Regions from separate parts of the Labrys methylaminiphilus subsp. lupini genome, predicted to be linked through region 1. Evidence: predicted binding sites of a transcription regulator. Region 1 holds the regulator's gene; each other region holds the start of a gene.
What was found. The regulator PhoB, encoded in region 1, activates phosphate uptake and scavenging genes when phosphate is short. The targets are predictions, from matches to a motif close to TGTCATNNANCTGTCAT.
Positions count from the first base shown of each region.

Region 2: the regulator PhoB is predicted to act here: its motif matches at 3,157-3,173, upstream of ugpB (sn-glycerol-3-phosphate ABC transporter substrate-binding protein UgpB).
Region 3: the regulator PhoB is predicted to act here: its motif matches at 5,714-5,730, upstream of ppk2 (polyphosphate kinase 2).

Region 1 covers NZ_JBMDIH010000001.1:3,720,289-3,728,400, reverse strand. Annotated here, with positions in the region: gene ACN6KF_RS17650 (RNA polymerase sigma factor) at 1-957, shown strand, start outside; gene ACN6KF_RS17645 (hypothetical protein) at 976-1,713, opposite strand; gene phoB (phosphate regulon transcriptional regulator PhoB) at 1,854-2,555, opposite strand; gene phoU (phosphate signaling complex protein PhoU) at 2,569-3,288, opposite strand; gene pstB (phosphate ABC transporter ATP-binding protein PstB) at 3,324-4,151, opposite strand; gene pstA (phosphate ABC transporter permease PstA) at 4,148-4,990, opposite strand; gene pstC (phosphate ABC transporter permease subunit PstC) at 5,002-6,006, opposite strand; gene pstS (phosphate ABC transporter substrate-binding protein PstS) at 6,179-7,225, opposite strand; gene ACN6KF_RS17610 (ATP-binding protein) at 7,469-8,112, opposite strand, start outside.
Region 2 covers NZ_JBMDIH010000001.1:802,416-810,527, reverse strand. Annotated here, with positions in the region: gene ugpE (sn-glycerol-3-phosphate ABC transporter permease UgpE) at 1-631, opposite strand, end outside; gene ugpA (sn-glycerol-3-phosphate ABC transporter permease UgpA) at 668-1,549, opposite strand; gene ugpB (sn-glycerol-3-phosphate ABC transporter substrate-binding protein UgpB) at 1,761-3,071, opposite strand; gene ACN6KF_RS03715 (diphosphate--fructose-6-phosphate 1-phosphotransferase) at 3,455-4,612, shown strand; gene ACN6KF_RS03710 (DUF2161 domain-containing phosphodiesterase) at 4,648-5,298, opposite strand; gene ACN6KF_RS03705 (ribonuclease T2 family protein) at 5,308-6,309, opposite strand; gene ACN6KF_RS03700 (hypothetical protein) at 6,702-6,872, shown strand; gene ACN6KF_RS03695 (MFS transporter) at 7,261-8,112, shown strand, end outside.
Region 3 covers NZ_JBMDIH010000001.1:2,692,688-2,700,799, reverse strand. Annotated here, with positions in the region: gene ACN6KF_RS12710 (tetratricopeptide repeat protein) at 1-52, shown strand, start outside; gene ACN6KF_RS12705 (class II 3-deoxy-7-phosphoheptulonate synthase) at 304-1,689, shown strand; gene ACN6KF_RS12700 (metallophosphoesterase) at 1,865-2,761, shown strand; gene ACN6KF_RS12695 (metallophosphoesterase) at 3,051-3,902, shown strand; gene ACN6KF_RS12690 (GMC family oxidoreductase) at 4,086-5,684, shown strand; gene ppk2 (polyphosphate kinase 2) at 5,826-6,746, shown strand; gene ACN6KF_RS12680 (glycine C-acetyltransferase) at 6,922-8,112, shown strand, end outside.

The DNA.
Region 1 (8,112 bases):
CTCGCCTCCGAGCAGGCCGAACAGCCTGTCATTCCCGATGAGCGCCTGCGCCTGATGTTCGCTTGTGCTCATCCCTCGCTCGATGCCGCCGTGCGCGCGCCCTTGATCCTGCAGACGATATTGGGGTTCGACGCCGGCGCGATCGCCAGCGCCTTCCTGGTTTCACCTGCGGCGATGAGCCAGAGATTGGTGCGGGCCAAGCTCAAGATCAAGCAGGCCGCCATCCCCTTCCGGATCCCGGAACCCGACGAGTTGCCCGGTCGTCTCGAAGCGGTACTGGAGGCCGTCTATGCCGTCTATGCCGAGGGCTGGGCCGATCCCGAAGGGGCGCAGGCCCGCGAGCGCAATCTGTCGGTGGAAGGCATCTGGCTCGGCCGGTTGCTGGTCTCGCTCCTGCCCGGCGAGCCGGAAGTGCTCGGCCTGCTGGCCCTGATGCTGCATGCCGAGGCGAGGCGGGCTGCACGCCGTAGCCCGGTCGGCGACTATATCCCGTTGGAACAGCAGGATACCACGCGTTGGGATGCCGCCCTGATCGAGGAGGCTGAGGCTTTGCTCGCCAGGGCCGGGCAGGCGCGACAGATCGGTCGCTATCAGCTCGAAGCCGCGCTGCAATCGGCCCATGCCAATAGGCGCATCTGCGCGACGACGGACTGGGCCGCGATCGTCACGCTGTATGAGGCCTTGGTACTACTGACCGCGTCCCCCGTCGCTGCCATCAACAGAGCCGTGGCGCTCGCCCGTCTTGCGGGACCGCAAGCCGGATTGGCCGGGCTCGACGAGGTCGCCAGCGACAGGCGGATCGCCGATTACCAGCCTTATTGGGCTGCACGCGCGGACTTGCTGGCCCGCGCCGCAAGGCAGGAGGAGGCCCGCAACGCCTATTCGCGGGCGATCGGGCTGGAGAGTGATCCCGTCATCCGCCGTTATCTGCAAGGGCGCCTGGCGGCTCTGGGCTGATATCGGCGCCTGCAGAAGCTATTGGGGATAGCGGCCATTGAAGGGCGGGGCCTCGATCCACCATTGCGGTGTATAGGCGCGCTTGATCGGGCAACGGATCAATGTGTCTTCATCGAGCCACAGCTGCCGCTCGGGGGCGGGGGTCATCACGATGGTTTCCGCCGTGCCGGAGCGGCCGCTTCGCAGGGCCTGGTCCTGCGCCGGCGAGCTGCCGCATCGAAGCTGCAGCGTCGCCTGGAACTTGGCGCTGGAAGGCTCCTCGCCATCGGCCTCGATGACCGCGCAATATTTGCCGTAGAGCTGGATGGCAGGACCGGCTGCCCGTAGAAGCTGCACGGAAACCCGGTTGCCTGGCGTCGCCCCCTGCTTGTCGCAGCCATCGTCCTGCAAGGCATAGATGCCGTCGGCATAGTTGCCCGCCTTCTGGGCATAGGACATGCGCGTGGCGGGCGCGCGTCCGGCCTGCCTGACGGACAAGACGGTCCTGATCTGCCTGCTGCCATCGGGTGCGACCTCCACCATGGCCTCGACCTCGCATCGCGAGCCTTCCTTGCAGATACCGGCGACCTGCTCCTGCATGTCGCTGTCGGCTGCGATGAAGCAATCCTTGCCGATATAGGAGCCCGCCAAGCCGGAGCCGGTACCGAACTCGCCCGAACACAAGGTTTTCTTGAGCTTGGCCGCTGCGGCATCGCTGGGAAGCAGCGCCAACGAACTGGCAGTCAAAAGCGACGCGACGAGCAAGGAACGGATCATGGCAACCCCGGCATTTTCTTTGGCAAGTCGTCTTATCGCAAGCCTCTGAAATCGCCTAGATCGGGCGAGTACCGGGTACGTGATGCGACAAGGCCGGCGGCGAGCCGCCGGCCTTGGTGTCGGGCGATGAAATATCCGTCCTAGGCCTGCTTGGCGAAGGTCTCGTCGAAGGAATAGCCGGCGCCGCGAACCGTGCGGATCGGGTCGATCTCGCGCGTGCGGTTCATCGCCTTGCGCAGTCGCCCGACATGCACGTCGACCGTGCGCTCGTCGATGTAGACGTCGCGGCCCCAGACGCTGTCGAGCAATTGCTCGCGTGCGAACACGCGTCCCGGCGCCTGCATCAGGAATTCGAGCAGGCGGAATTCGGTCGGGCCGAGGCGGATCTCGCGATTGCCGCGATGAACGCGCTTGGTCTCGCGGTCGAGGGAAATGTCACCGGCCTTGAGCAGGGAGGCGACGTGATCGGGCTTGGCCCGACGCAGCAGAGCGCGGACGCGGGCCGAGAGTTCCGGCACGGAGAAGGGCTTGACGACATAATCGTCGGCGCCGGTGGCCAGACCCCGCACACGCTCGGTTTCCTCGCCACGCGCCGTGAGCATGATCACGGGCAGGCGCTCGGTTTCCGGCCGCATGCGGATGCGCCGGCACAATTCGATACCCGACAACCCCGGCAGCATCCAGTCCAGCAATACCAGATCCGGCACGCTTTCGCGCAGGCGGATCTCGGCATCGTCACCGCGCGCCACACTGTCGACCTCATAGCCTTCGGCTTCGAGATTGTAGCGCAGCAGCAGGGTCAATGCTTCTTCGTCCTCGACGATCAGAACCTTGGGAGGCATGGCCTATCCCTTGTTACTTAGCCGGCACAGGAAGGTCGACGAGATCGGTGCTGTTGTCCGCCTTGGGCCGCTCGCCGGCCGGCGATTCACCGGTCACCAGGTAATGCACCGTCTCGGCGATGTTGGTGGCATGGTCGCCGATGCGCTCGATGTTCTTGGCGCAGAACAGCAGATGGGTGCAGAAGCCGATATTGCGCGGATCTTCCATCATGTAGGTCAGCAATTCGCGGAACAGCGAGGTGTACATCGCATCGATCTCGCCGTCCGAACTCCAGACCGAGAGCGCTTCTTCGACATTGCGCTGGGCGAAGGCGTCGAGGACCTGCTTGAGCTGCTCGAGCACCAGGTCAGCCATATGATCGAAACCGCCGAAGAGCTGGGCCGGCTGCGCATGGCTGTGGATGGCGACCACGCGCTTGGCGACGTTCTTGCCGAGGTCGCCGATGCGTTCGAGATCGTTGGCCACCCGCAGGGCCGAGACGATTTCGCGCAGGTCGAGTGCCAGTGGCTGGCGCTTGGCGATGACCAGGATAGCCCGGTCCTCGACCTGGCGCTGGAGCTTGTCGATCGCCAGATCGAGCTCGATCACGGCCTTGGCGCGCTGGGTGTCGCGCTTGAGCAGGGCTTCGACGCTGTCGGCTACGCTCTTCTCTGCATAGCCACCCATTTCGGCGATCATGTTGCGCAATTCGCGCAATTCCTGATCGAAGGATGTAACGATGTGGTCGGACATGCCGCCTCCAAATGAATTCGACGCTGGCCGAGGGATCAGCCGAAGCGGCCGGTGATGTAATCCTGTGTACGGCTGTCGTTCGGGGTGGTGAACATCTTGTTGGTCTGGCCGACCTCGATGAGGTCACCCAGATAGAAGAAGGCCGTCACATCCGCGCAACGCGCCGCCTGCTGCATATTGTGCGTGACGATGACGATGGTGAAGTCCCGCTTCAATTCGTCGATCAGTTCCTCGATCTTGGCGGTCGAGATCGGATCGAGCGCGGAGGTCGGCTCGTCCAGCAGCACGACTTCGGGCTTCACCGCGATGGTGCGGGCGATGCACAGGCGCTGCTGCTGGCCACCGGACATGCCGAGCGCAGAGGCGTGCAGGCGGTCCTTGACCTCGTTCCACAGGGCGGCCTTGGTCAGGCACCATTCGACTCGGCTGTCCATTTCCGCCTTGGAGATCGACTCATGCAGGCGCACGCCGAAGGCGATGTTGTCATAGATCGACATCGGGAAGGGCGTGGGCTTCTGGAACACCATGCCGATGCGGGCGCGCAGCACTGCCGGATCGATCTCCTTGCCGATGACGTTCTGACCATCGAGCAGCACGCGGCCCTTGGCAGTCTGGCCCGGATAGAGGTCGTACATGCGGTTGAGCACGCGCAGCAGGGTGGACTTGCCGCAGCCGGAAGGGCCGATCATGGCCGTGACCTGCCGGTCGATCATGTCGAGATTGATGCCCTTGAGCGCATGCTTCTCGCCATAGAAGAAGTCGAGATTCTCGACCTTGAGCTTCACGGCGGCGGCTGGATTGGCGATGGGGCGTTCGGCAACCGCGATGGAGGCTTGTGGAGTAGCGGACATGGGATCACTCATTTCTTGGGAGCGAGCACGAAGCGGGTCAGAATATTGAGCGCCAACACGCCGGCGGTGATGAGGAGGGCGCCGCTCCAGGCCACCGAGACGGCCTTGGGGTCGGGATAAGGCGCGAGCTGGTAGATGGCGGCCGGCAAGCTGGCAAAGGCATTGCCGAGGTTGAGCGACCAGTTGGAATTGCCGAAGGCTGTCAGCAGCAGGGGTGCGGTCTCGCCGGCGGCGCGGGCCAGGGCCAGCAGGATGCCGGTGACGATACCGGTGCGGGCCGAGCGCCAGGTCACGGAGGTGATGACCTTCCACATCGGCGACCCCAGCGCGAAGGCGGCTTCGCGCAGGCTGATCGGCACCAGGGCCAGCATGTCCTCGGTGGTGCGCACGACCACCGGCAGGATGATGATGGCGAGGGCGACCACGCCGGCCCAGCCGGAGAAGCCGCCCGTCGTCACCACGATCATCTGGTAGACGAACAGGCCGATCAGGATGGACGGCGCCGAAAGCAGGATGTCGTTGATGAAGCGCACCGCGTCGGCGAACTTGCTGCCGCGCCCCGCCTCGGCGAGGAAGGTGCCAGCCATGATGCCGATCGGCGCGCCGATGAGGAGGGCGAGCAAGACCATGGCGAAAGAGCCGACGATGGCATTGCGCAGGCCGCCATCAGCCATGTCCTTGGTGAAGAGGTCCAAGGTCAGCGAGGGCAGGCCCTCGCGCAGTAGGGTGTACAGGATCCAGGCGAGCGCCAGAAGGGAGATCGCGGCAAAGCCGATGGAGACGACTTTGTAGGCGTAGTCGAGGGCACGACGGCGGGCGAGGCGGGCGTTGCCGTGGGCGAGATGGGCCATGATGCTCTCCCTTACTTGGCGTTGCTGCGCACGAGCATGCGGGAGATCGCAAGCACGATGAAGGAAATCACGAAGAGCACGAAACCGAGCTCCAGCAGCGACTGGCTGCGCAGCGAGCCGGCAGGCGCGTCGGGAAATTCGTTGGCGATGGTGGAGGCGATGGTCGCCCCCGAGGAGAACAGCGATGCCGATATGCGGTTGGCGTTGCCGATGACGAAGGTCACGGCCATGGTCTCGCCGAGGGCACGGCCGAAGCCGAGCATCACGGCACCGACGAGCGCGGTCCGGCCATAGGGCACCGAGACGTTGCGGAAGACCTCATAGGTGGTGGCGCCGACGCCATAGGCCGATTCCTTCAGCATGGCGGGCACGGCTTCGAGGATCTCGACGAACATCGCGGTGATGAAGGGAATGATCATCAGGGCCAGGATGATGCCGGCGGTCAGCATGCCGGCGCCGTTGGTGGGGCCCTTGAACAGATAGCCGAGCACCGGCACATGCGAGAGGACGGAGATGATCGGCGGATAGATCGTCTGGGCCAGGATCGGCGCCACGATCAGCGAGCCCCACATGCCGAAGATGATCGAGGGCACGGCCGCCAGGAGCTGGATGGCAATGCCGATCGGCCGCCGCACGCTCTGCGGCGCGATCTCGGTCAGGAAGAAGGCGATGCCGAAGGACATCGGCAGGGCGATGATCAGCGCCAGCAGGCCGGTGAACAGCGTGCCGTAGATCATCACGCCGGCGCCGAATTTCTCGGTAACGGGGTTCCAGGCGGTTGACCAGTAGAAGCTCGGCCCGAAATGGGCCAGCGCCGGCCAGCCGCCATAGAACAGCAGCACGACGATCGAGCAGAGCAGGATAAGCACGAGAGAGCCGCAACCATAGAGGGCGGCCTTGAAGATGGGATCCAGGTTGGCGCCAGGAACCGTCTTGGCGCCGGGCGAGGGAGAACCCTGCGCGACCTTTGCAGCCGAGTTGGATGCGTCCAGCGAGGAGTCGGCTATGGCGCTCATGGCGATATTCCGGCCTGTGTTTCGACGGGAGCAAACCGCGTTTAGACGAAAACGCTGGTTTGCTCCGATTCTTTGGTTCGACGCGTCTTTGTGCTTCCTGGCGATTCCGCCAAATCGCAAAACGCTTTTGGGAAGACGACCCGGCGCAAGGTTGCGCCGGGTCGCGTTCAACTTATTCGTAGACAGCCTTGCCGTCGGCAGCCTTCACTTCGCTCTTCCAGGCCGTGCGAACGGTGTCGATGACGTCCTTGGGCAGCGGGATGTAGTGGAGCTTTTCGGCGGTGGCGGAGCCATCCTTGTAGGCCCAGTCGAAGAACTTCAGGACTTCGGCGGACTGCTTGGCGTCCTTGGGATCCTTCGGCAACAGGATGAAGGTGGTGGAGACGATCGGCCAGGAGGTCTCTCCACCGACATCGATCATGGAGACGGCGAAGTCCTTGGCACCCTTCCAGTCGGCCTTGGAGGCGGCGGCCTGGAACGCCGGAACGGTCGGCTTGATGACCTTGCCGTCCTTGTTCTGGAGCTGCGTGGTGGTCAGCTTGTTGTTGGCAGCATAGACATATTCGACATAGCCGATGGCGCCCTGGGTGTTCTTCACCGCACCAGCGACGCCGTCATTGCCCTTGGCGCCCGAGCCGGCCGACCACTGCACCGAGGTGGCGGCGCCGATGCCGCTCTTCCAGTCGGGGCTCACGGCAGAAAGGTAGGACGTGAACACATAGGTCGTGCCCGAGCCGTCGGCGCGGTAGACCGGGGCGATGTCGAGATCGGGGAGTTTCACATCCTTGTTGAGCTCGGCGATCTTCGGATCGTTCCACTTGGTGATCTTGCCCTGGTAGATGTCGGCAATGATCGGGCCGGTCAGCGTGAGCTGGTCGGTGGAAACACCTTCGATGTTCACGATCGGAACGATGGCGCCGATCACGGTCGGGAACTGCAGCAGCTTGGCGGCAGCCAGCTTGTCGGTGGCCATCGGGGCGTCGGAAGCGCCGAAATCGACGGTGCGGTTGGTGATCTGGGTCTGGCCGCCGCCCGAACCGATCGCCTGATAGTTCAGCGCGGTGCCGGTCTTGGCTTTGAAATCGCTGCCCCAGGCATTGTAGACCGGGGCGGGGAAGGTGCCGCCGGCGCCGGTGATGTCGGCGGCATAGGCAGCAGTGGCAGCGATCGTGCTCGACAGGGCTACTGAAGCGGCGAGCGCAAGAAAGGAAAGCTTCACGGTCTATCTCCGTTGTTCTCTGGACAGGGCACGGCGACCGTTCACCGGTCGGCAATCCTGTCTACGTCGCGACTCCTAAAAGCCGGCAGCAACGGTTCTATGACAGTTCGACTATCGTTTTATGACATTTATAATTGTTATATTTCAATATGATAGGGGAAATGTTGCGATGTCGCCAAAAAGGACGCGACGCAATTGTAAAAAGTCCCGGAAACACCGGCGGCATCATATAGACGCGCCTTCTCAGCCGATCTGATCGATCCGGACCGAGAAAGTGCTGCCTTCCCCGGGCGCGCTTTCGATTCCGAGCCGGCCGCGATGGCGTGCCACGATGTGCTTGACGATGGCAAGGCCGAGGCCGGTGCCGCCCTTCTCGCGGGATTTGGCCGCGTCCACCCGGTAGAAGCGCTCGGTCAGGCGCGGCACATGTTCGGCCTCGATGCCCGGACCGTAGTCGCGCACCGTCACCACGGCCTCGCGGCCCTTGCCCTGCGTCTTGGGCAGCGAATCGATGACAATTTCGACCTTGCCGCCGGACGCGCCATATTTGATGGCGTTCTCGACCAGATTCTCGAAGACGCGGATCAGCTCGTCCCGCTCGCCGCGAACCTCCAGCGTCGGGACGCGCTTGTCGAGGCTGAGCGTGACGCCCCGGTCCTGGGCGAGGGGACCGAGCGTGTCGGCGACATGGCCGACCACGGCGCTGAGTTCGACCGGTTTGTCGGGCTGGACATGGGCATTGAGTTCGATGCGCGAGAGCGACAGGAGATCGTCGATCAGCCGGGACATGCGATTGGCCTGGGAACGCATGATGTCGAGGAATTTTTCGCGCGCGGCGACGTCGTTGCGCGCCGGGCCCTGCAGGGTTTCGACGAAGCCGAGCAGGG
Region 2 (8,112 bases), 2.9 Mb from region 1:
AGATGAACTGGATCACGAACATCGCCGCGATCGAGGTTGTTGACAGCGGCAGCACGGTATCCTTGAAGAATTTCAGCGGGCCGGCCCCATCGATCTTAGAGGCTTCCAGCAATTCGTCGGGAATGGTCATGAAGAACTGGCGGAACAGCAAGGTCGCCGTCGCCGAGGCGATCAGCGGCAAGGTCAGGCCGGCATAGGTATCGAGCAGGTGGAGATCGGAGACGATCTTGTAGGTCGGGTAGATGCGCACTTCCACCGGCAGCATCAGCGTGATGAAGATCAGCCAGAAGGCGAACATGCGGAAGCGGAAGCGGAAATAGACGATGGCGAAGGCCGAGATCAGCGAGATCACGATCTTGCCCACCGCGATCGCCACCGCCATGATCAGGCTGGTGGTCAGCATGGTGAGCACCGGCTCGCGCGTGGCGCCCTGCGTACCGTGGAACAGGGTCTGGGTATAGTTCTTGATCAGATCGGGGCCCGGCAGCATGCCCATCTGCCCATTGGCGATGGTGGTGGCATCATGGGTCGAGGCCACGAAGGCCAGCCAGACCGGAAAGGCCAGAACCACCACGCCGAGGATCAGGATGGCATGCGGTAGAAGATTTCCGAAGCGGCGGTTCTCAACCATGCGCCGCTCCTCCGGATGGCATCGAGAAACGGGGCATCAATAGGTCACCTTCTTCTCGATGAAGCGGAACTGCAGGGTCGTCATCGCGATCACCAGGATCAGCAGGATCACCGACTGTGCCGCCGAGCCGCCGAGATCGCCGCCAAGCTGGCCGTCATTGAATACCTTGAATACCATGGTGGTGGTCGCCGCGGCCGGGCCACCATGCGTCACCGCGTCGATGATGCCGAACGTGTCGAAGAAGACGTAGACGATATTGATCACCAGAAGGAAGAAGGTCGTCGGCGAGAGCATCGGCAGGATGATGGTCCAGAATCGGCGCGCCGGGCGTGCGCCGTCGATGGCGGCCGCCTCGATCAGCGATTTGGGGATCGACTGCAACCCCGCCAGGAAGAACAGGAAATTGTAGGAAATCTGCTTCCAGGTCGCCGCCAGCACGACCAGGATCATGGCGTGCTGGCCGTCGAGCAACGGGTTCCAGGCCACGCCGATTTGGCCAAGGCCGCGCGCCACTAGGCCGAGCGAGGGCTGGAACATGAAGAGCCAGAGCACGCCGGCCACAGCCGGCGCTACCGCATAGGGCCAGACCAGCATGGTACGGTAGAAGGAGGCGCCCTTGATCTTCTTGTCGGCCTGCACAGCCAGGATCAGCGCGAGGCCGAGCGAGAGCACAGCGACCAGAATGGCGAAGACCATGGTGACGCCCACCGCCTGGTAATATTCCGGCTGGGCGAACAACAGCTGGTAGTTCTCGAACCAGACGAATTCCGAAACGGTCCCGAAAGTGTCCTCGAGGAAGAAGGACTGGCGGATCGCCTGCACCACCGGCCAGTAGAAGAAGATCAGCGTGATCGCCAATTGCGGCGCCAGCAACAGCCAGGGAAGGGTCTTGCCGGAGAAGACGGAGCGTTTTTCCATGGGCGATCCTAATGGGCCGCATCGCTACTGCCGAAAACCGGCAGCCCCTTGTCGGCACGATGCTCTAATGCTCTCGACCTTTGTCATTGCCGGGCTTGACCCGGCAATCCAGCGCCCATGTCCAGGCGGTGGGGGTGTTGGACTGGATGCCCGGGTCAAGCCCGGGCATGACAAAGCTTGGCATCTTTTCGCTGAGGCTTTTACGCCCCCCTTACCGTCCGGCCGTACGGGCGAAGGTCTTCAGCATCGCATCGCCGCGACGAACGGCATCGTCCATGGCAGCCTGGGCCGATTTCTTGCCGGCCAGGGCCTGTTCGATCTCCTCGGCCCAGACATCGCGGATCTGGGCAAGATTGCCGAGGCGAAGCCCGCGCGAATTTTCCGTCGGCGCCTTGTTGGTCAGCTCCAGCACGGCGACTTCGCTGTTGGGATCCTTGGCGTAGAAGCCCTGTTTCTTGGAGAGCTCATAGGCGGCCGGGGTGATCGGCAGATAGCCGGTCTCCTGGGCCCACCAGGCCTGCACATCGGGCTTGGACAGGTAGGTCAGGAACTTGGCGACGCCCTTGTAGGCCTCGTCCGACTTGCCGCCCATCACCCATAGCGAGGCTCCGCCAATGATCGAATTCTGCGGAGCTCCCTGCACATCGGGATAATAAGGCATCGGCGCCACCGAATATTTGAACTTGGCGTTGGCCTTGACGTTGCCCAGGAAAGCCGACGAAGTCAGGAACAACGGGCATTCGCCCGACGTGAAGCGCCCCTCGCCCTGGTTGGTACGGCCGGAATAGTCGAAGGTCTTGTCCTTCTGGGCCTCGATCAGATTCTCCAGATGCTTGACCACCAGCGGATTGTTGATCTTCAACTCGGTATCGAAGCCATCGAGGCCGTTGGCCTTGGTCGAGAGCGGTACGTTGTGCCAGGCCGACAGTTCCTCGATGTTGGCCCAGGTTGTCCAGCCCGTCGAAATGCCGCAAGTGGCATAGCCGGCTGCCTTCAGCTTCTTGGCCGCCTCGAAGGCCTCAGGCCAGGTCTTGGGCGCGGCCGCGAGATTGGCCTTCTTCAAGGCATCCTCGTTGACCCACATCACCATGGTCGAGGAATTGAAGGGGAAGGACAGCATCTCGCCCTTGGCATTGGAATAATAGCCGGTCACGGCGGGCAGATAGGACTTCTGGTCGAAGGGTTCGTTTGCGTCCTTCATCAACTGGTAGACGGGCTTGACAGCGCCCTTGGCGGCCATCATGGTTGCCGTACCGACTTCGAAGACCTGCAGGATATCAGGCGCATTACCAGCCCGGAACGCGGCGATGCCGGCATTCATGGTATCGGCATAGGAGCCCTTATAGGCGGGAACGATGCGGTAGTCGCTCTGGCTGGCATTGAAATCATTGGCCAGCTTGACGATGCGATCATTATTGGCACCCGTCATCGCGTGCCACCATTGTATGTCGGTGGCTGCCAGGGCCCCGGTGGATACACCGGCAAACAGAACCGTGGCCGAAGCCAGAACGCTCAATTTCATGGATGATACTCCCTCACGGTGCGCCGCTTCTTGAAAAGGACGGCGTTGTTTACGGCCGGATGGTTAGCGCTTCCGTGACGGAACAATGAAGCAATTATGACAATGGAACAAGCTGGCCGCGCACGCGCCTGTCGATAGCGTGAACGGAACACCGTTTTCCGCCTTCGCAACGATCGCCAGCTTTCTGATCCCATCGGCAAGTCGCTCGTTGCCGCCCGGCTGTTTCGAGGCTAAGCAACTGGACACCAGAGCGTCAGGCAGCTTCCTCCTGATCGAGCCACGGGCTTGGTCAGGAGGAAGCTGCAGGATTTCAAACGCTTGAAGAATTTCCCGATATTGCCCATTCGTAGGCAATATCGGGAAATTCTGCCCAGGGAGGCTCCATGCCGTCGATCGTCATCGCCCAAGGGGGCGGCCCCACCGCCGTGATCAACCAGACCCTCGCCGGCGCCGTCGTCGCCGCCCGCCGGCACGACCCGTCGCTGCGCATCCTAGGCGCCCGTCATGGCGTGCGGGGCCTGACGCGCGGCGATCTAGTCGATCTTACGGCGCTCTCCGAAACCGATCTCGAACGCCTGGCCCGCACGCCCAATTCGGGGCTCGGCTCGACACGCGACAAGCCCGATCCGGCCTATTGCCAGACCATCCTGCAGGCGCTGGAAAAGCTCGATGCCCGCGGCTTCATCTATATCGGTGGCAACGACACCGCCGGCACGCTTGACCTCCTGCGCCAGCAATCGACCGGCTCCTGCAGCTTCGTGCATGCCCCCAAGACGATCGACAACGACCTGATGGAGAACGACCATGTGCCGGGCTTCATCTCGGCGGCGGCCTTCGTCGCCAATGCCTTCGTCAGCATGGATCTCGATTTCCGGGCGATGCCGGGCATTTATGTCGCCATCGTCATGGGCCGCCATGCCGGCTTCCTCAGTGCCGCTGCGGCCGGCTGGCAGCAGGCGCCGGAGGAGGCCCCCCACCTGATCTACACGCCGGAAAAGTCCTTCTCTGTCGAGCAATTCCTCAACGACGTCGATGCCGTCTACACCCGCGTCGGCCGCTGCATCGTATCGATGTCGGAAGGCGTGCAGGACGAAACCGGGCGGCCGCTGGCCGAGGCGCTCGCCGCCGGCACGGTCGAGCGCGACGCCCATGGCAATGTGCAACTCACCGGTGGCGATCTCGGTATCGAGATCCAGAAGGCCCTCAAGCAGCGCTTTCCCAAGGCCCGCGCCCGTGTCGACACGCTGGGTTACCTGCCGCGCGGCTATCTCGGCATCATCGACGAGACCGATGCGAAAGAAGCCTTCGAGGCGGGCGCCTTTGCGGCGCAGAGTGCCTTCACGGGCTCCGGGTCGGTGGTGCTGCATTATGACGGCAAGCACACCGCGCCGCGCATCGTATCCCTCGACCAGGTTGCCGGGCGCACGCGTCACATGCCCGACAGCTTCTTTACCGGATCCAATGCCATTTCCGAGGAAGGCCGGGCCTATTTCCGCCGCCTGCTGCCGCGACGGCCGGACATCTTCACGCCCTATGTATAAGGGAGATACGCCCTTCCCCCGATGGGTCTCCACCCTTACGCCTGCGGCCAGCGCTCCAGCGCTTCCCGGCCCGCAGGCGTCAGGCCGTAAATGCCTTTCTCGACCCGTTCGAACCAGCCATAGACATTGCCTTTCAGGATTCTCGGAGCATCGGGCACCGATTTGGTAAGGTCGCGCCGACGCTGCGGCGCCATGACCAGGGCAGCGGCGCAGGCAAGCGCCTGCTGGCGATAGGCCGTCATCTGCGGCGTGCGGGTGGAGCCTCCGAGGACGGGATCGCCCTGGCGCTTGCGATGCTCCCTCAGGAGACGGGAGCGGCGCTTGGGGTCGCGGCGCGGGAACGGCGCCTCGGGCGTAACGATGATCTGCACCTCGTCACGCTCGGACACGCCCAGCAGGCCGAAGCCAAGCCGCCGGCAGAGATTGCGGAAGCGGGAGTCGCTTTCCCGCCCCTTGCCCCGGGCGGAGAGACGGGCTGCCAGCCAGACCTCGTCGCAGGCCCCGGCCCGGTCGACGCCCTGCAGCACCAGTTCCAGGTTGAAGCTCTGCTTGAGTTCGCAGATCACCACCACCGGCGGGTCGCCCTCGCGCAGGGCAAGGACATCACAGCGGCCGATCTCGCCCTTTACCGCGAAATCAAGCGATTCCAGGAAGGTCTTGATGGGCAGATAAAGTGAGGTCTCCAAGGCCGTCCCTCACTGCAGTCCAACAGGATCGACAATGCCCGACTTGCAACCCTGATCAGTCGGCGAGGCAGCGGCGATCAGATCGGTGAGCTTGGCACCATCCTTGACCTCGCCGCGTAGGCCGATGGTCATCTCCACGATGATTCGCCGGTTGCCGGCCCGCTTGCAGGCGAAACGCACCCGCTCGCCGGCACCCGCACCGAAGCCCTGGTCGAAGGCGCTACGGATCTCGCCGGTATCGATTTCCTTGCCGATATTGTCGGCGAAGAGCTTTTGCACCGGTGAGGCGTTGATCTCGCCGATCAAGGCCACCGAACGGCGGAAATAGGCGTCGGCCGATTTCTCGAAGAAGCAGGTGCCATGCTCAATCCATTCGTGGCGATCGAGGAAGGAGGCCGTGCCGGGCATGGCCTTCTCCAGGGCGGTAAGCGTCGCTGGTTCGAGCTGAGGCGCCGGCAGATCCTCCCAGCGATGCGCCTTGTCGGCCTCGACATCGCGTTGCGCCACACCGCAATAGGCATTGCCGCGCGGCTGCGGCCAGAGGCCGTGCAGGGTGAAATGGCTTGCGTCATAGCGGTCGACGGTTTGCGTGCGACACTCGGTCTTTTCGGGCAGCCCCTCGCAAAAGGCGGCCTGCCAGCTGATGGCGAAGACATAGGAAGCCCCACCCGCCGACGTTACCGGACCGGTTTTGGCTGCGCCGGGCGCGATCGCACTGCCGTCCGCCGCTTTCACCTCACCGCAGGAGACCGGCACCCAGCGTTGCGCAGGCTGCGCATCCTCCACCTCGACGCGATAGAAGGTCGGCTGGGGCTTGTTGCCGGCAAGCAGCCTGTAGCTCTGCGCGGGCACGAGCTTGACGTTGCCGGGATTGGTCTGCTTGCGGATGGACTGGAGGGCCGCGCAGGCCTCTCGCGCCGTGAAAGTTCCCGCCATCGTTTCATCGGCCTTGACCGGCGCGAAAGGAACCAGGATCGAAACGGCCAAGGCCGCAAGCCAGCTTTTGTGCATGCAATCCTCCAGAGCAGAACGCGCTTCGACGGAAACGACGTTTTGCCCGCACTTCCTGTTCGATGCGTCCTTACGATTCTGGCGATTACGCCCAACCACAAGACGCCTCAGGCTCTATCGCGAGCCACCTGTGGCCCGCCCCCTCGCCGAGGAATAAAGCATAGGGCTGAACAGAAACCTACCGGGGTATGGCATGGCGCATGGCTGCACGCGATTTAGGCATCGAATGCAGCGCCGTCAGCCACACTACCGCACTGCGGTAACCCCCTCTAAACCATGCGAAAATAGCATGACCGGCATACCGCTTTGCACGTGCGATTCTGCACAAATTTCACCACGATTCGCCTATATACACGCCAGCAAGTGAGCTACTCTTTTTTGGAACCACTCCCGTGACGACCGTCGCTTTCATCAATGCCATCACCACCCGCCTCGTCGCCTATCGCAACCGCCGTCGCCTCGCGACCGTGCGCCGCGAATTGAGCTACCGCGACCTGCTGGATCTGGGTATCTATCGCGGCCATATCGACCGCGTCGCCAGCGCCGAGAACGAGGCGATCTGACCTCGCTCCCCGGTTTGGGCTTGCATGCCTCCTATCGATAGTCCGATCGCGATCCTGGCCATCCCGGATCGCGATTTTGTTTTCAGGGACCGGGCTTCCATCTTGAACCATTTCTTTCCCGCGCCCTGGCCGCTTTCATTGCGTTGGCGTGATGAATATCATCACGAAGTTTTATAATTGACGATGCGTCTCGATATTCCCCGATTGATGACATTCGGCTAAAACGGTTTAGCGGGCGGCTCCCGCATCTCTTCCCATCGACCGCATAGCCCAGCGGAACCAGGCCCGATCGGCCTTGGCGTGCGCCAAGATGCCGATTTTTCGTGCCGCAACAAAGGGATAGCCTGCGTTTGCACCCCGCGTGCCACCGCGGGTCTAGCACTGACGTATGGACGCCAAAGCAGCCACCTTGCCCCCCTCAGGTGTTTTCAGCCCCGAGCGGACGGCCTATTCGATTCTCATGGCGATCAGCGTCTCGCATTGCCTCAACGACACCATCCAGTCGTTGATTCCCTCGATCTACCCGATGCTGCGCGACAACTATGCCCTCAGCTACACCCAGATCGGCCTGATCACGCTGGCCTTCCAGCTCACGGCGTCGCTGCTGCAGCCCTTCGTCGGCCTTTATACCGATCGCCGCCCCCTGCCCTATTCGCTCACCGTCGGCATGGGCCTCAGCCTCGTCGGCCTGGTGCTTCTGGCCTATGCCCAGAACTACACCACGGTCCTGATCGCCGCGATGCTGGTCGGCACCGGCTCATCCGTCTTCCACCCCGAATCCTCGCGGGTGGCGCGCATGGCCTCCGGTGGCAAGACGGGCCTCGCCCAGTCTGTCTTCCAGGTCGGCGGCAATCTCGGCACCTCGATCGGGCCGCTGCTGGCCGCCTTCATCGTGTTGCCCTATGGCCAGCATTCGATCGCCATCTTCTCGGTGATCGCCTTGCTCGCCATGTTCATCCTGTGGAATGTCGGCAATTGGTATGCTGCCTATCGGCGCCATACGGCGGGCACCAAGGCCAGGGCCGTGCCGGCAGTGGCCTCGCTGTCGCGCGGCCGTGTCATCGCCTCGCTGGTAGTCCTGCTGGCGCTGGTCTTCTCCAAATTCTTCTACATGGCCTCGCTGTCGAGCTATTACACGCTCTATCTCGAGGATCGTTTCGGCCTGTCGCCCGAAGCGGTGCAGATGCAGCTCTTCATCTTCCTGTTCGCTGCAGCCGCCGGCACGTTGCTCGGCGGACCG
Region 3 (8,112 bases), 1.0 Mb from region 1:
CAATCGGGAGACCTTGAAAGCACTCAAGATCCTGGCGGGGCGGGAGAGTTGAGGGTAGGGCTTCCCGAGAAAAGCCGATCTCGACGCGGCTTGGTATCGGACACGCCCTGCGATTTGTCGGAAACTGCCGAAATTTGCTCGAAGATTTCGTAAATGGAACTGAAAACCGCGGCTTTACGCTGGTTTTCTATTTGCCGGGCGCGTATAGAACCGGCCTTCGCCGGAAAACGCCGGCCTCGTGAAAGTATCGTAGTCGTGCGGGGCGGCTATAGCCGGTTCGCCCTGAGAACAGGAAGTATACTCATGTCCGAGCGTTGGACACCGCAGAGCTGGCGTTCCAGGCCGATTCAGCAGTCGCCTGCCTATCCCGACGAAAAGGCTCTCAACGACGTCGAGGCCACGCTCGCCACCTTCCCGCCGCTCGTCTTTGCCGGCGAGGCCCGCAAGCTCAAGCGCCAGCTCGCCAAGGTTGCGGCCGGCGAGGCCTTCCTGCTCCAGGGGGGCGACTGTGCCGAAAGCTTCGCCGAGCACGGCGCCGACAACATCCGCGACTTCTTCCGCGTCTTCCTGCAGATGGCGGTGGTGCTCACCTTTGCCGGCTCCTCGCCAGTGGTGAAGGTCGGCCGCATCGCCGGCCAGTTCGCCAAGCCGCGCTCGGCGCCCACCGAAAAGGTCGGCGAGATCGAGCTGCCCGTTTATCGCGGCGACATCGTCAACGGCACCGAATTCACGGCCGAGGCCCGCATTCCAGATCCGCGCCGCCAGCTCGAAGCCTATCGCCAGTCGGCGGCGACGCTGAACCTGCTGCGTGCCTTCGCCACCGGCGGCTATGCCAATCTCGCCCATGTGCATCAATGGATGCTCGGCTTCGTCAAGGACTCGCCGCAGAGTTCGAAATATCAGGCGCTGGCCGAGCGCATCACCGAGACGCTCGACTTCATGCGCGCCTGCGGCATCGATCCGGAGCTTCATCCGGAGATGCGCATCACCGATTTCTATACCAGCCACGAGGCCTTGCTGCTCGGCTATGAGCAGGCGATGACGCGCATCGATTCCACCTCGGGTGATCCCTACGCGACTTCGGGCCACTTCGTCTGGATCGGCGATCGCACGCGCCAGCTCGACCACGCGCACATCGAGTTCTTCCGTGGAGTCAAGAATCCGATCGGCCTGAAATGCGGCCCTTCGCTCAAGCCCGACGAACTGATCAAGCTGATCGACATCCTCAACCCCGAAAACGAGCCGGGCCGCCTGACCCTGATCGCGCGCTTCGGTCACGACAAGGTCGAGCAGCATCTGCCGGAGCTCATCCGCGCCGTGAAGCGCGAGGGCCGTTCGGTGGTGTGGTCCTGCGACCCCATGCATGGCAACACGGTGAAGGCGATGAACGGCTACAAGACCCGGCCGTTCGACCAGATCACCGGCGAGATCAAGAGCTTCTTTGCCGTGCACCAGGCCGAGGGCACCTATGCCGGCGGCCTGCATCTTGAGATGACCGGCAAGAACGTCACCGAATGCACCGGCGGCGCCCGCGCCGTGAGCGAGGCCGATCTCGCCGACCGCTACCACACCCATTGCGATCCGCGCCTCAATGCCGAACAGGCCATCGAGGTTGCCTTCATGGTGGCGGATCTCGTCAAGAAGGAACGCTCAGGCCAGGTGAAGCCGAGCATCATCGCGGCCGAGTAAGGCGAGGACGCCGGGCCTCTTCCCAGGCAGACATGTTTGCCTGGGATCCCAGAAAAGCGGCATCTTCAACGAGCGGTGATTCCGCGGATTTTCCTTCGACGCTGCATGTCGATGCGATCGATGCATCACAGGCGTGGGCCATGGTTGCCGTTCCCGAAGGCAACCATGGATCGCCATGCTCTCCCGACGCCATTTCCTGCTCAAGGCAGGTCTCGCAACGCCGTTCCTCTTCGGCGGCTACGCTTTTGGCGTCGAGCCTCAACGCCTGGTGGTTACCCGCTATCGGGTCGTGCCGGAGGGCTGGCCTGCCGGATCGATGCTCAGGATCGCCGTGCTGGCGGATATCCATGCCATCAATCCGTGGATGAGTTCCTCTCATATCGAGCGCATTGCGCGGGCGACCAACGCACTCGATCCGGACATCGTGCTGCTGGCCGGTGACTACGAGGCCAGCATGCCGCTCTTTGGCATCGGCTCCTATGTCTCTATGGAGGACTGCGCCAAGGCGCTCTCGCTGCTTCGAGCGCCTTTGGGTGTGCATGCCGTGCTCGGCAATCATGATCTGGGGCGGAGGGGCAGGGGCGGCGACAACGTTCGGCGCGCTTTCGCCGCTTTCGACATTCCCGTGCTGGAGAATGAGGCGGTCAGGTTGGAAAAGGGTGGCGTGGGCTTCTGGCTGCTCGGCCTGGGCGACCAATGGGGCGGAATCCATCTCAGGAGGCTTGACGATCTGCCGGGCACCCTGGCCCAAATGAGCGATGGCTCGCCGGCGATCCTCCTGGCCCATGAGCCGGACATCTTTGCCGAACTGCCGATGCTCGACCGCGGACGCCGTGTTGCCCTCACCATCTGCGGGCACACCCATGGCGGGCAGGTTCGCATCCCCTTCTATGGCTCGCGAGGCGTGCCGTCACGCTATGGCAGGCGCTTTGTCTACGGCCATATCGTCGAGGACGATCGTCATCTCGTCGTCTCCGGTGGCTTGGGCATGACCGGCCTGCCGGTACGCTTCGGCGTGCCGCCGGAGATCGTGATTATCACGCTGGGGGCAGGAGGTTCACCAGCAGCATAGCACTACGGTCGGAATCTTGATTTCCAGGCGATCTTCCTACGTCATTGCGAGCGAAGCGAAGCAATCCAGGGGTCGAGAAACATGGCAATCGCGGCTTCTGGATTGCTTCGCTACGCTCGCAACGACAGCCGAGTAACGAGTTTATGACTGTAGTCATAGGCCCGTACTTCGCTCGTCACACCCACGACGAATGCGCCTTCTTTCCATCGCTTCTGCATATCGCTGCTGCTGCAGCGCCACAAAGAGGCGTCAGTATGTGGCCGCTCGTTGAAATACCCCACGGTTCCGCATGCTCACCAGACGTAATTTCCTCCTCAAGGCCGGCCTCGCTACGCCTCTTTTGTTCGGCGGCTATGCCTTCGGCGTCGAGCCGCGGCGACTATTGGCGACGCAGTACCAGCCCGCGCCGCGCCAATGGAGGGGCGGCCCGACGCTGCGCATTGCCGTGCTCGCCGACATCCACGCCATCAATCCCTGGATGACGCCCGCCCATATCGAGCAGATCGCGTTGACGACCAACGCCCTGAAGCCCGACATCGTGCTGCTGGCAGGCGACTATGAGGCCGGCATGGGGCGCTTCGGTGTCGGTTCCTTCGTGCCGATGTCGGAGTGCGCCAGGGCGCTTTCCGTCCTTCGCGCGCCGCTCGGCGTGCATGCCGTGCTCGGCAATCACGATATCGGCTGGCATGACGGCGACAATGTCCGCCGTGCCTTCAAGGCCCATGGCATCCAGGTGATGGAGAATGCGGCGTTGCGCCTCACCAAGGATGGGCGGCCGTTCTGGCTGCTCGGCCTGGGTGACGGCAATTACGGCCTGGATGATCTGCCGGGCACTCTCGCCAAAATCGGCGACGACGCACCGGCGATCCTGCTGGCGCATGAACCGGATATCTTCGTCGATGTGCCCGATCGTATCGCGCTGACGGTCTGCGGCCATACCCATGGCGGACAGGTGGTCCTGCCCGGTGTCGGGGTGCTTCATGTTCCCTCGCGCTTCGGCAAGCGATTTGCCTATGGTCATGTCATCGAGGAGGATCGCCACCTCATCGTCTCGGGGGGGCTCGGCATGACCGGCCTGCCGGTACGCTTCGGCGTGCCGCCCGAGATCGTGCTGATCACGCTAAAGCGTTTTGAGATTTGACGTTATCGGCAAGAATCGCAAAGACGCGTCGAAACAAAGAGCTAGAGCAAACAGGCGTTCGTGCGCGAACGCGCTTTGTTCTAGGGGCAGGGGCGGCGCCGGCAGTCTAATCTGTTTGCGCTCCCCGCAAAGTTGTGAAACACAACGAACTCGTCAGACAATTGGCACGGGTTCGGATTTGCAATGACTTACGACACCATCATCGTCGGCGGCGGCTCGTCGGGCTGCGTCACCGCCATGCGGCTCGTGCGCGATCTCGGCCAGCGCGTCTTGATGTTGGAAGCCGGCCCCGCGAGCATGAACCCGATCATGCATATGCCCGCCGGCTATATGAAATATCTTGCCAAGGACACCTATCTCACCATGCACAGGATGGAGCGCCAGCCCCAGCTCGATGGGCGCGCCACCATCGTGCCGCAGGGGCGGGTGCTCGGCGGCGGTTCCTCTGTCAACGCCATGGTCTATATGCGCGGCCAGCCTGGTGATTACGACAATTGGGCGGAGAACTATGGGGCGGAGGGCTGGCGCTATGCCGATATCCTCCCGCATTTCATCGCGATGGAGGGCAACGCCGACCTCGCCACGCCGGTGCACGGCACCACCGGTCCGCTCAAGGTCACCAGGCCGCTCTATACCTGCGAGATGACGAAGGCGTTCCTCGAAGCGCTGCCGTCATTGGGCGAACCGCTCAATCCCGACTTCAATTCCGGGCGCCAGCGCGGGGTGGGCCTCATGCAGGGCACCATGGATCCGGTGCGCAAGCGCCGCTGCTCGGCAGTGGACGCCTTTCTGCCGCTGGTGCGCGACGATGAACGCCTCACCATCGCCACGGAGGCGATCGTGACGCGCCTCGTTATCGAGGGTAACCGCTGCACCGGCGTGGACTATGTCGAGGAGGGGCAAACCCGCAGGGCGTCCGCCGCCACGGTAATTCTCGCCGCCGGGACCTACGTCACCCCCCAGCTCCTGATGCTGTCGGGCATCGGCCCGGCCGATCAGCTCCTGCGCCATGGCATCAAGCCGAAGGCGGACCTGCCGGGCGTGGGCGAGAATCTGCAGGATCACTGCGAGGTGCCGGTGATCGCCGCCTCCAACGGCCGCTATGGCTATTTCGGTCAGGACAAGGGCTGGAACATGATCCGCAATGGCCTGGACTATCTCTTGCGCAAGCAGGGGCCGGTGACGACCACGGGGGTGGAGGCCTGCGTCTTCACCAATCCTGACGATGCCGAGGCTGACGCCTCCCTGAAGATCTATTGTGTGCCGACCGTCTATCTCGACCGCGACGTCACCGATGTCGCCGCCTGTGACGGCGTCACCTTCACCACCTGCCTGCTCAGGCCGAAATCGCGGGGAACGGTGAAGCTGCGCTCGGCGGATCCGCTCGAGCCACCGGTCGTCGACGGGGGCTTCCTGAAACATTCGGAGGATATCCGCCTGATGATAGCGGGTCTGCGTTTTGCCCGCTCCTTCCTCACGGCCTCGCCGATCAAGGAGAAGATCTCCCACGAAATGCTGCCCGGAGCCGATAAGGTCTCCGATGCCGATCTGCACGCCCATTGCAAGCGCATGGTCAAGACCAATTATCATCCGGTTGGTACAGCGCGCATGGGCCGGGACGATGACCCGATGGCGGTCCTCGATTCCCAGTTGCGCGTGCGCGGCATCGAAGGCCTCCGCGTGTTCGATTGCTCGGTCATGCCAGAGATTGTCAGCGGCAATACCAATGCCCCGGTGATGGCCATCGCCCATCGCGCGGTGGAGTGGCTGAAGGCAGGCTGAGGCACTCTGCGAGAAGCGCCTATCGCCCATGTCACATAACTGAAATATTCCTGCACTACGGGCTTCATCATAGTCTGGGCTTATGCGTCCGGACGACGATCCAGCACCATGGACCAGCCCCCTCGCGCAAGGAGTATTCGCATGATCACGCCAGCGGATAGCAGAGCCAACCTCGAACGTATCCAGCAGGAGATCGCCGACGGCTATGACGAGGAACTGGAACTGGAGCTGGAGGAGGCGCGCCTGGATCGTATCCTGACAGGCGTGCCCGACGCAGAGGGCGGCGATACGCTCGATCGCAGGCTTTATTTCCGCGAGCTTTTTCGCATGCAGCACGAACTGGTGCGGCTGCAGGACTGGATTCAGCACCACAAATTGCGTGTGGTGGTGATCTTCGAAGGGCGCGATTCAGCCGGCAAGGGCGGCGTGATCAAGCGCATCACCCAACGCCTCAATCCACGCATCTGCCGTGTCGCGGCCTTGCCAGCGCCAAACGAGCGCGAGCGTACGCAATGGTATTTCCAGCGTTATGCCGCCCATTTGCCCGCCGGCGGCGAAATGGTGCTGTTCGACCGCAGCTGGTACAACCGGGCCGGCGTCGAGCATGTCATGGGCTTTTGCACCGATGCCGAATATGAGGAATTCTTCCGCTCGGTGCCCGAATTCGAGCGCATGTTGGTGCGCTCGGGCATCCTCGTGCTGAAATACTGGTTCTCGATCACCGACGAGGAGCAGGAGTTCCGCTTCAATATGCGCATCCAGGATCCGCTCAAGCAGTGGAAGCTGAGCCCGATGGATGTCGAATCCCGCCGGCGTTGGGAAGACTATACCCGGGCCAAGGAAGTGATGTTGGAGCGCACCCATATTCCGGAGGCACCTTGGTGGGTGGTCGAGGCTGTTGACAAGAAGCGCGCTCGCCTGAACTGCATCAGTCATCTGCTGACCCAGATTCCCTATGGCGAGGTGGAGCGTCCGCCTGTGAATCTGCCGGAGCGCGAGCGGCATGAGGACTATGTGCGCCATCCCGTGCCGTTGGAAATGTATGTGCCGAAAGCCTTCTGAAGCGTCTTGCCCTGAATTCCGGCGATAATTGCAGGACATCGCCTGCCATCATGGCGCCTCGCTTCGCAGCCAGCCGAAGCGGGGCGCCATCCGCTTTTGGCATGATCTCATCATTTGAAGCGCGGCCGGTTTTGGCTTAGGCCTGTGAACCCGAACAGGTGCAAGGAGCCGTCCGATGTCGCTCGTCGATCATGTCAAATCCACCCTGGCTGATATTGCCAAGGATGGCTTGTGGAAGAGCGAGCGCGAGATCGCCGGCCCGCAGCGCGCCCGCATCGAGGTGGCTAATGAAGCCGGGCGTCGGCCGATGCTCAATCTATGCGCCAACAATTATCTGGGTCTGGCCGACAACCCCGAGATCATCGCCTCCGCCAAGCAGGCAATGGACGGCCATGGCTTCGGCATGGCCTCGGTGCGCTTCATCTGCGGCACGCAGACCCTGCATCGCGAGCTGGAGCGCACCATCGCCCGCTATCTCAACAAGGATGATGCAATTCTCTTCGCCGCCTGCTTCGATGCCAATGGCGGGGTCTTCGAGCCGCTGCTCGGCGCCGAAGACGCCATCGTCTCCGACAGCCTGAACCATGCCTCGATCATCGATGGCGTGCGCCTGTGCAAAGCCAAGCGCTATCGCTTCGCCAATGGCGACATGAACGATCTCGAGGTGCAGCTGCAGGCGGCTCGGGCGGACAATGCCCGCCACATCGTTATCGCCACCGACGGCGTCTTCTCGATGGACGGCTATCTGGCCGACCTGAAGACCCTGACCGATCTTGCCGGGCGCTACGGGGCGAATGTGATGGTGGATGATTGCCATGCCACCGGCTTCATCGGTCCCGAGGGCCGCGGCACGCCCGCCCGAGCCGGAGTGGAGGACAAGGTCGACATCCTCACAGGCACGCTGGGCAAGGCGCTTGGTGGGGCCATGGGTGGCTATGTCGCCGCGAGCCAGCCGATCATCGATCTTTTGCGCCAGCGGGCACGGCCCTATCTGTTCTCCAATTCGCTGGCCCCGCCGGTCGCGGCCGGTTCGATGAAGGCGATCGAACTGGCGCAAGCAGGCGATGATCTGCGCGAAAGGCTGTTCGCCAACACCAGGCGTTTTCGCGCCGGGCTGGAGAAGGCCGGCTTCGAGCTCTTGCAGGGCGAGACGCCGATCATCCCGGTGATGCTGCATGATGCCCGCCGCGCCCAGGACATGGCCCGGGCGCTCGACGAGCGCGGCGTCTATGTCGCCGGTTTCTTCTTCCCGGTAGTGCCAAAGGGCAGGGCACGCATCCGCACCCAGATGTCGGCCGGGCTGACGGAGGCCGATATCGATTTTGCCATCGACGCCTTCACCGATGCCGGCAAGGCTTTGGGCGTG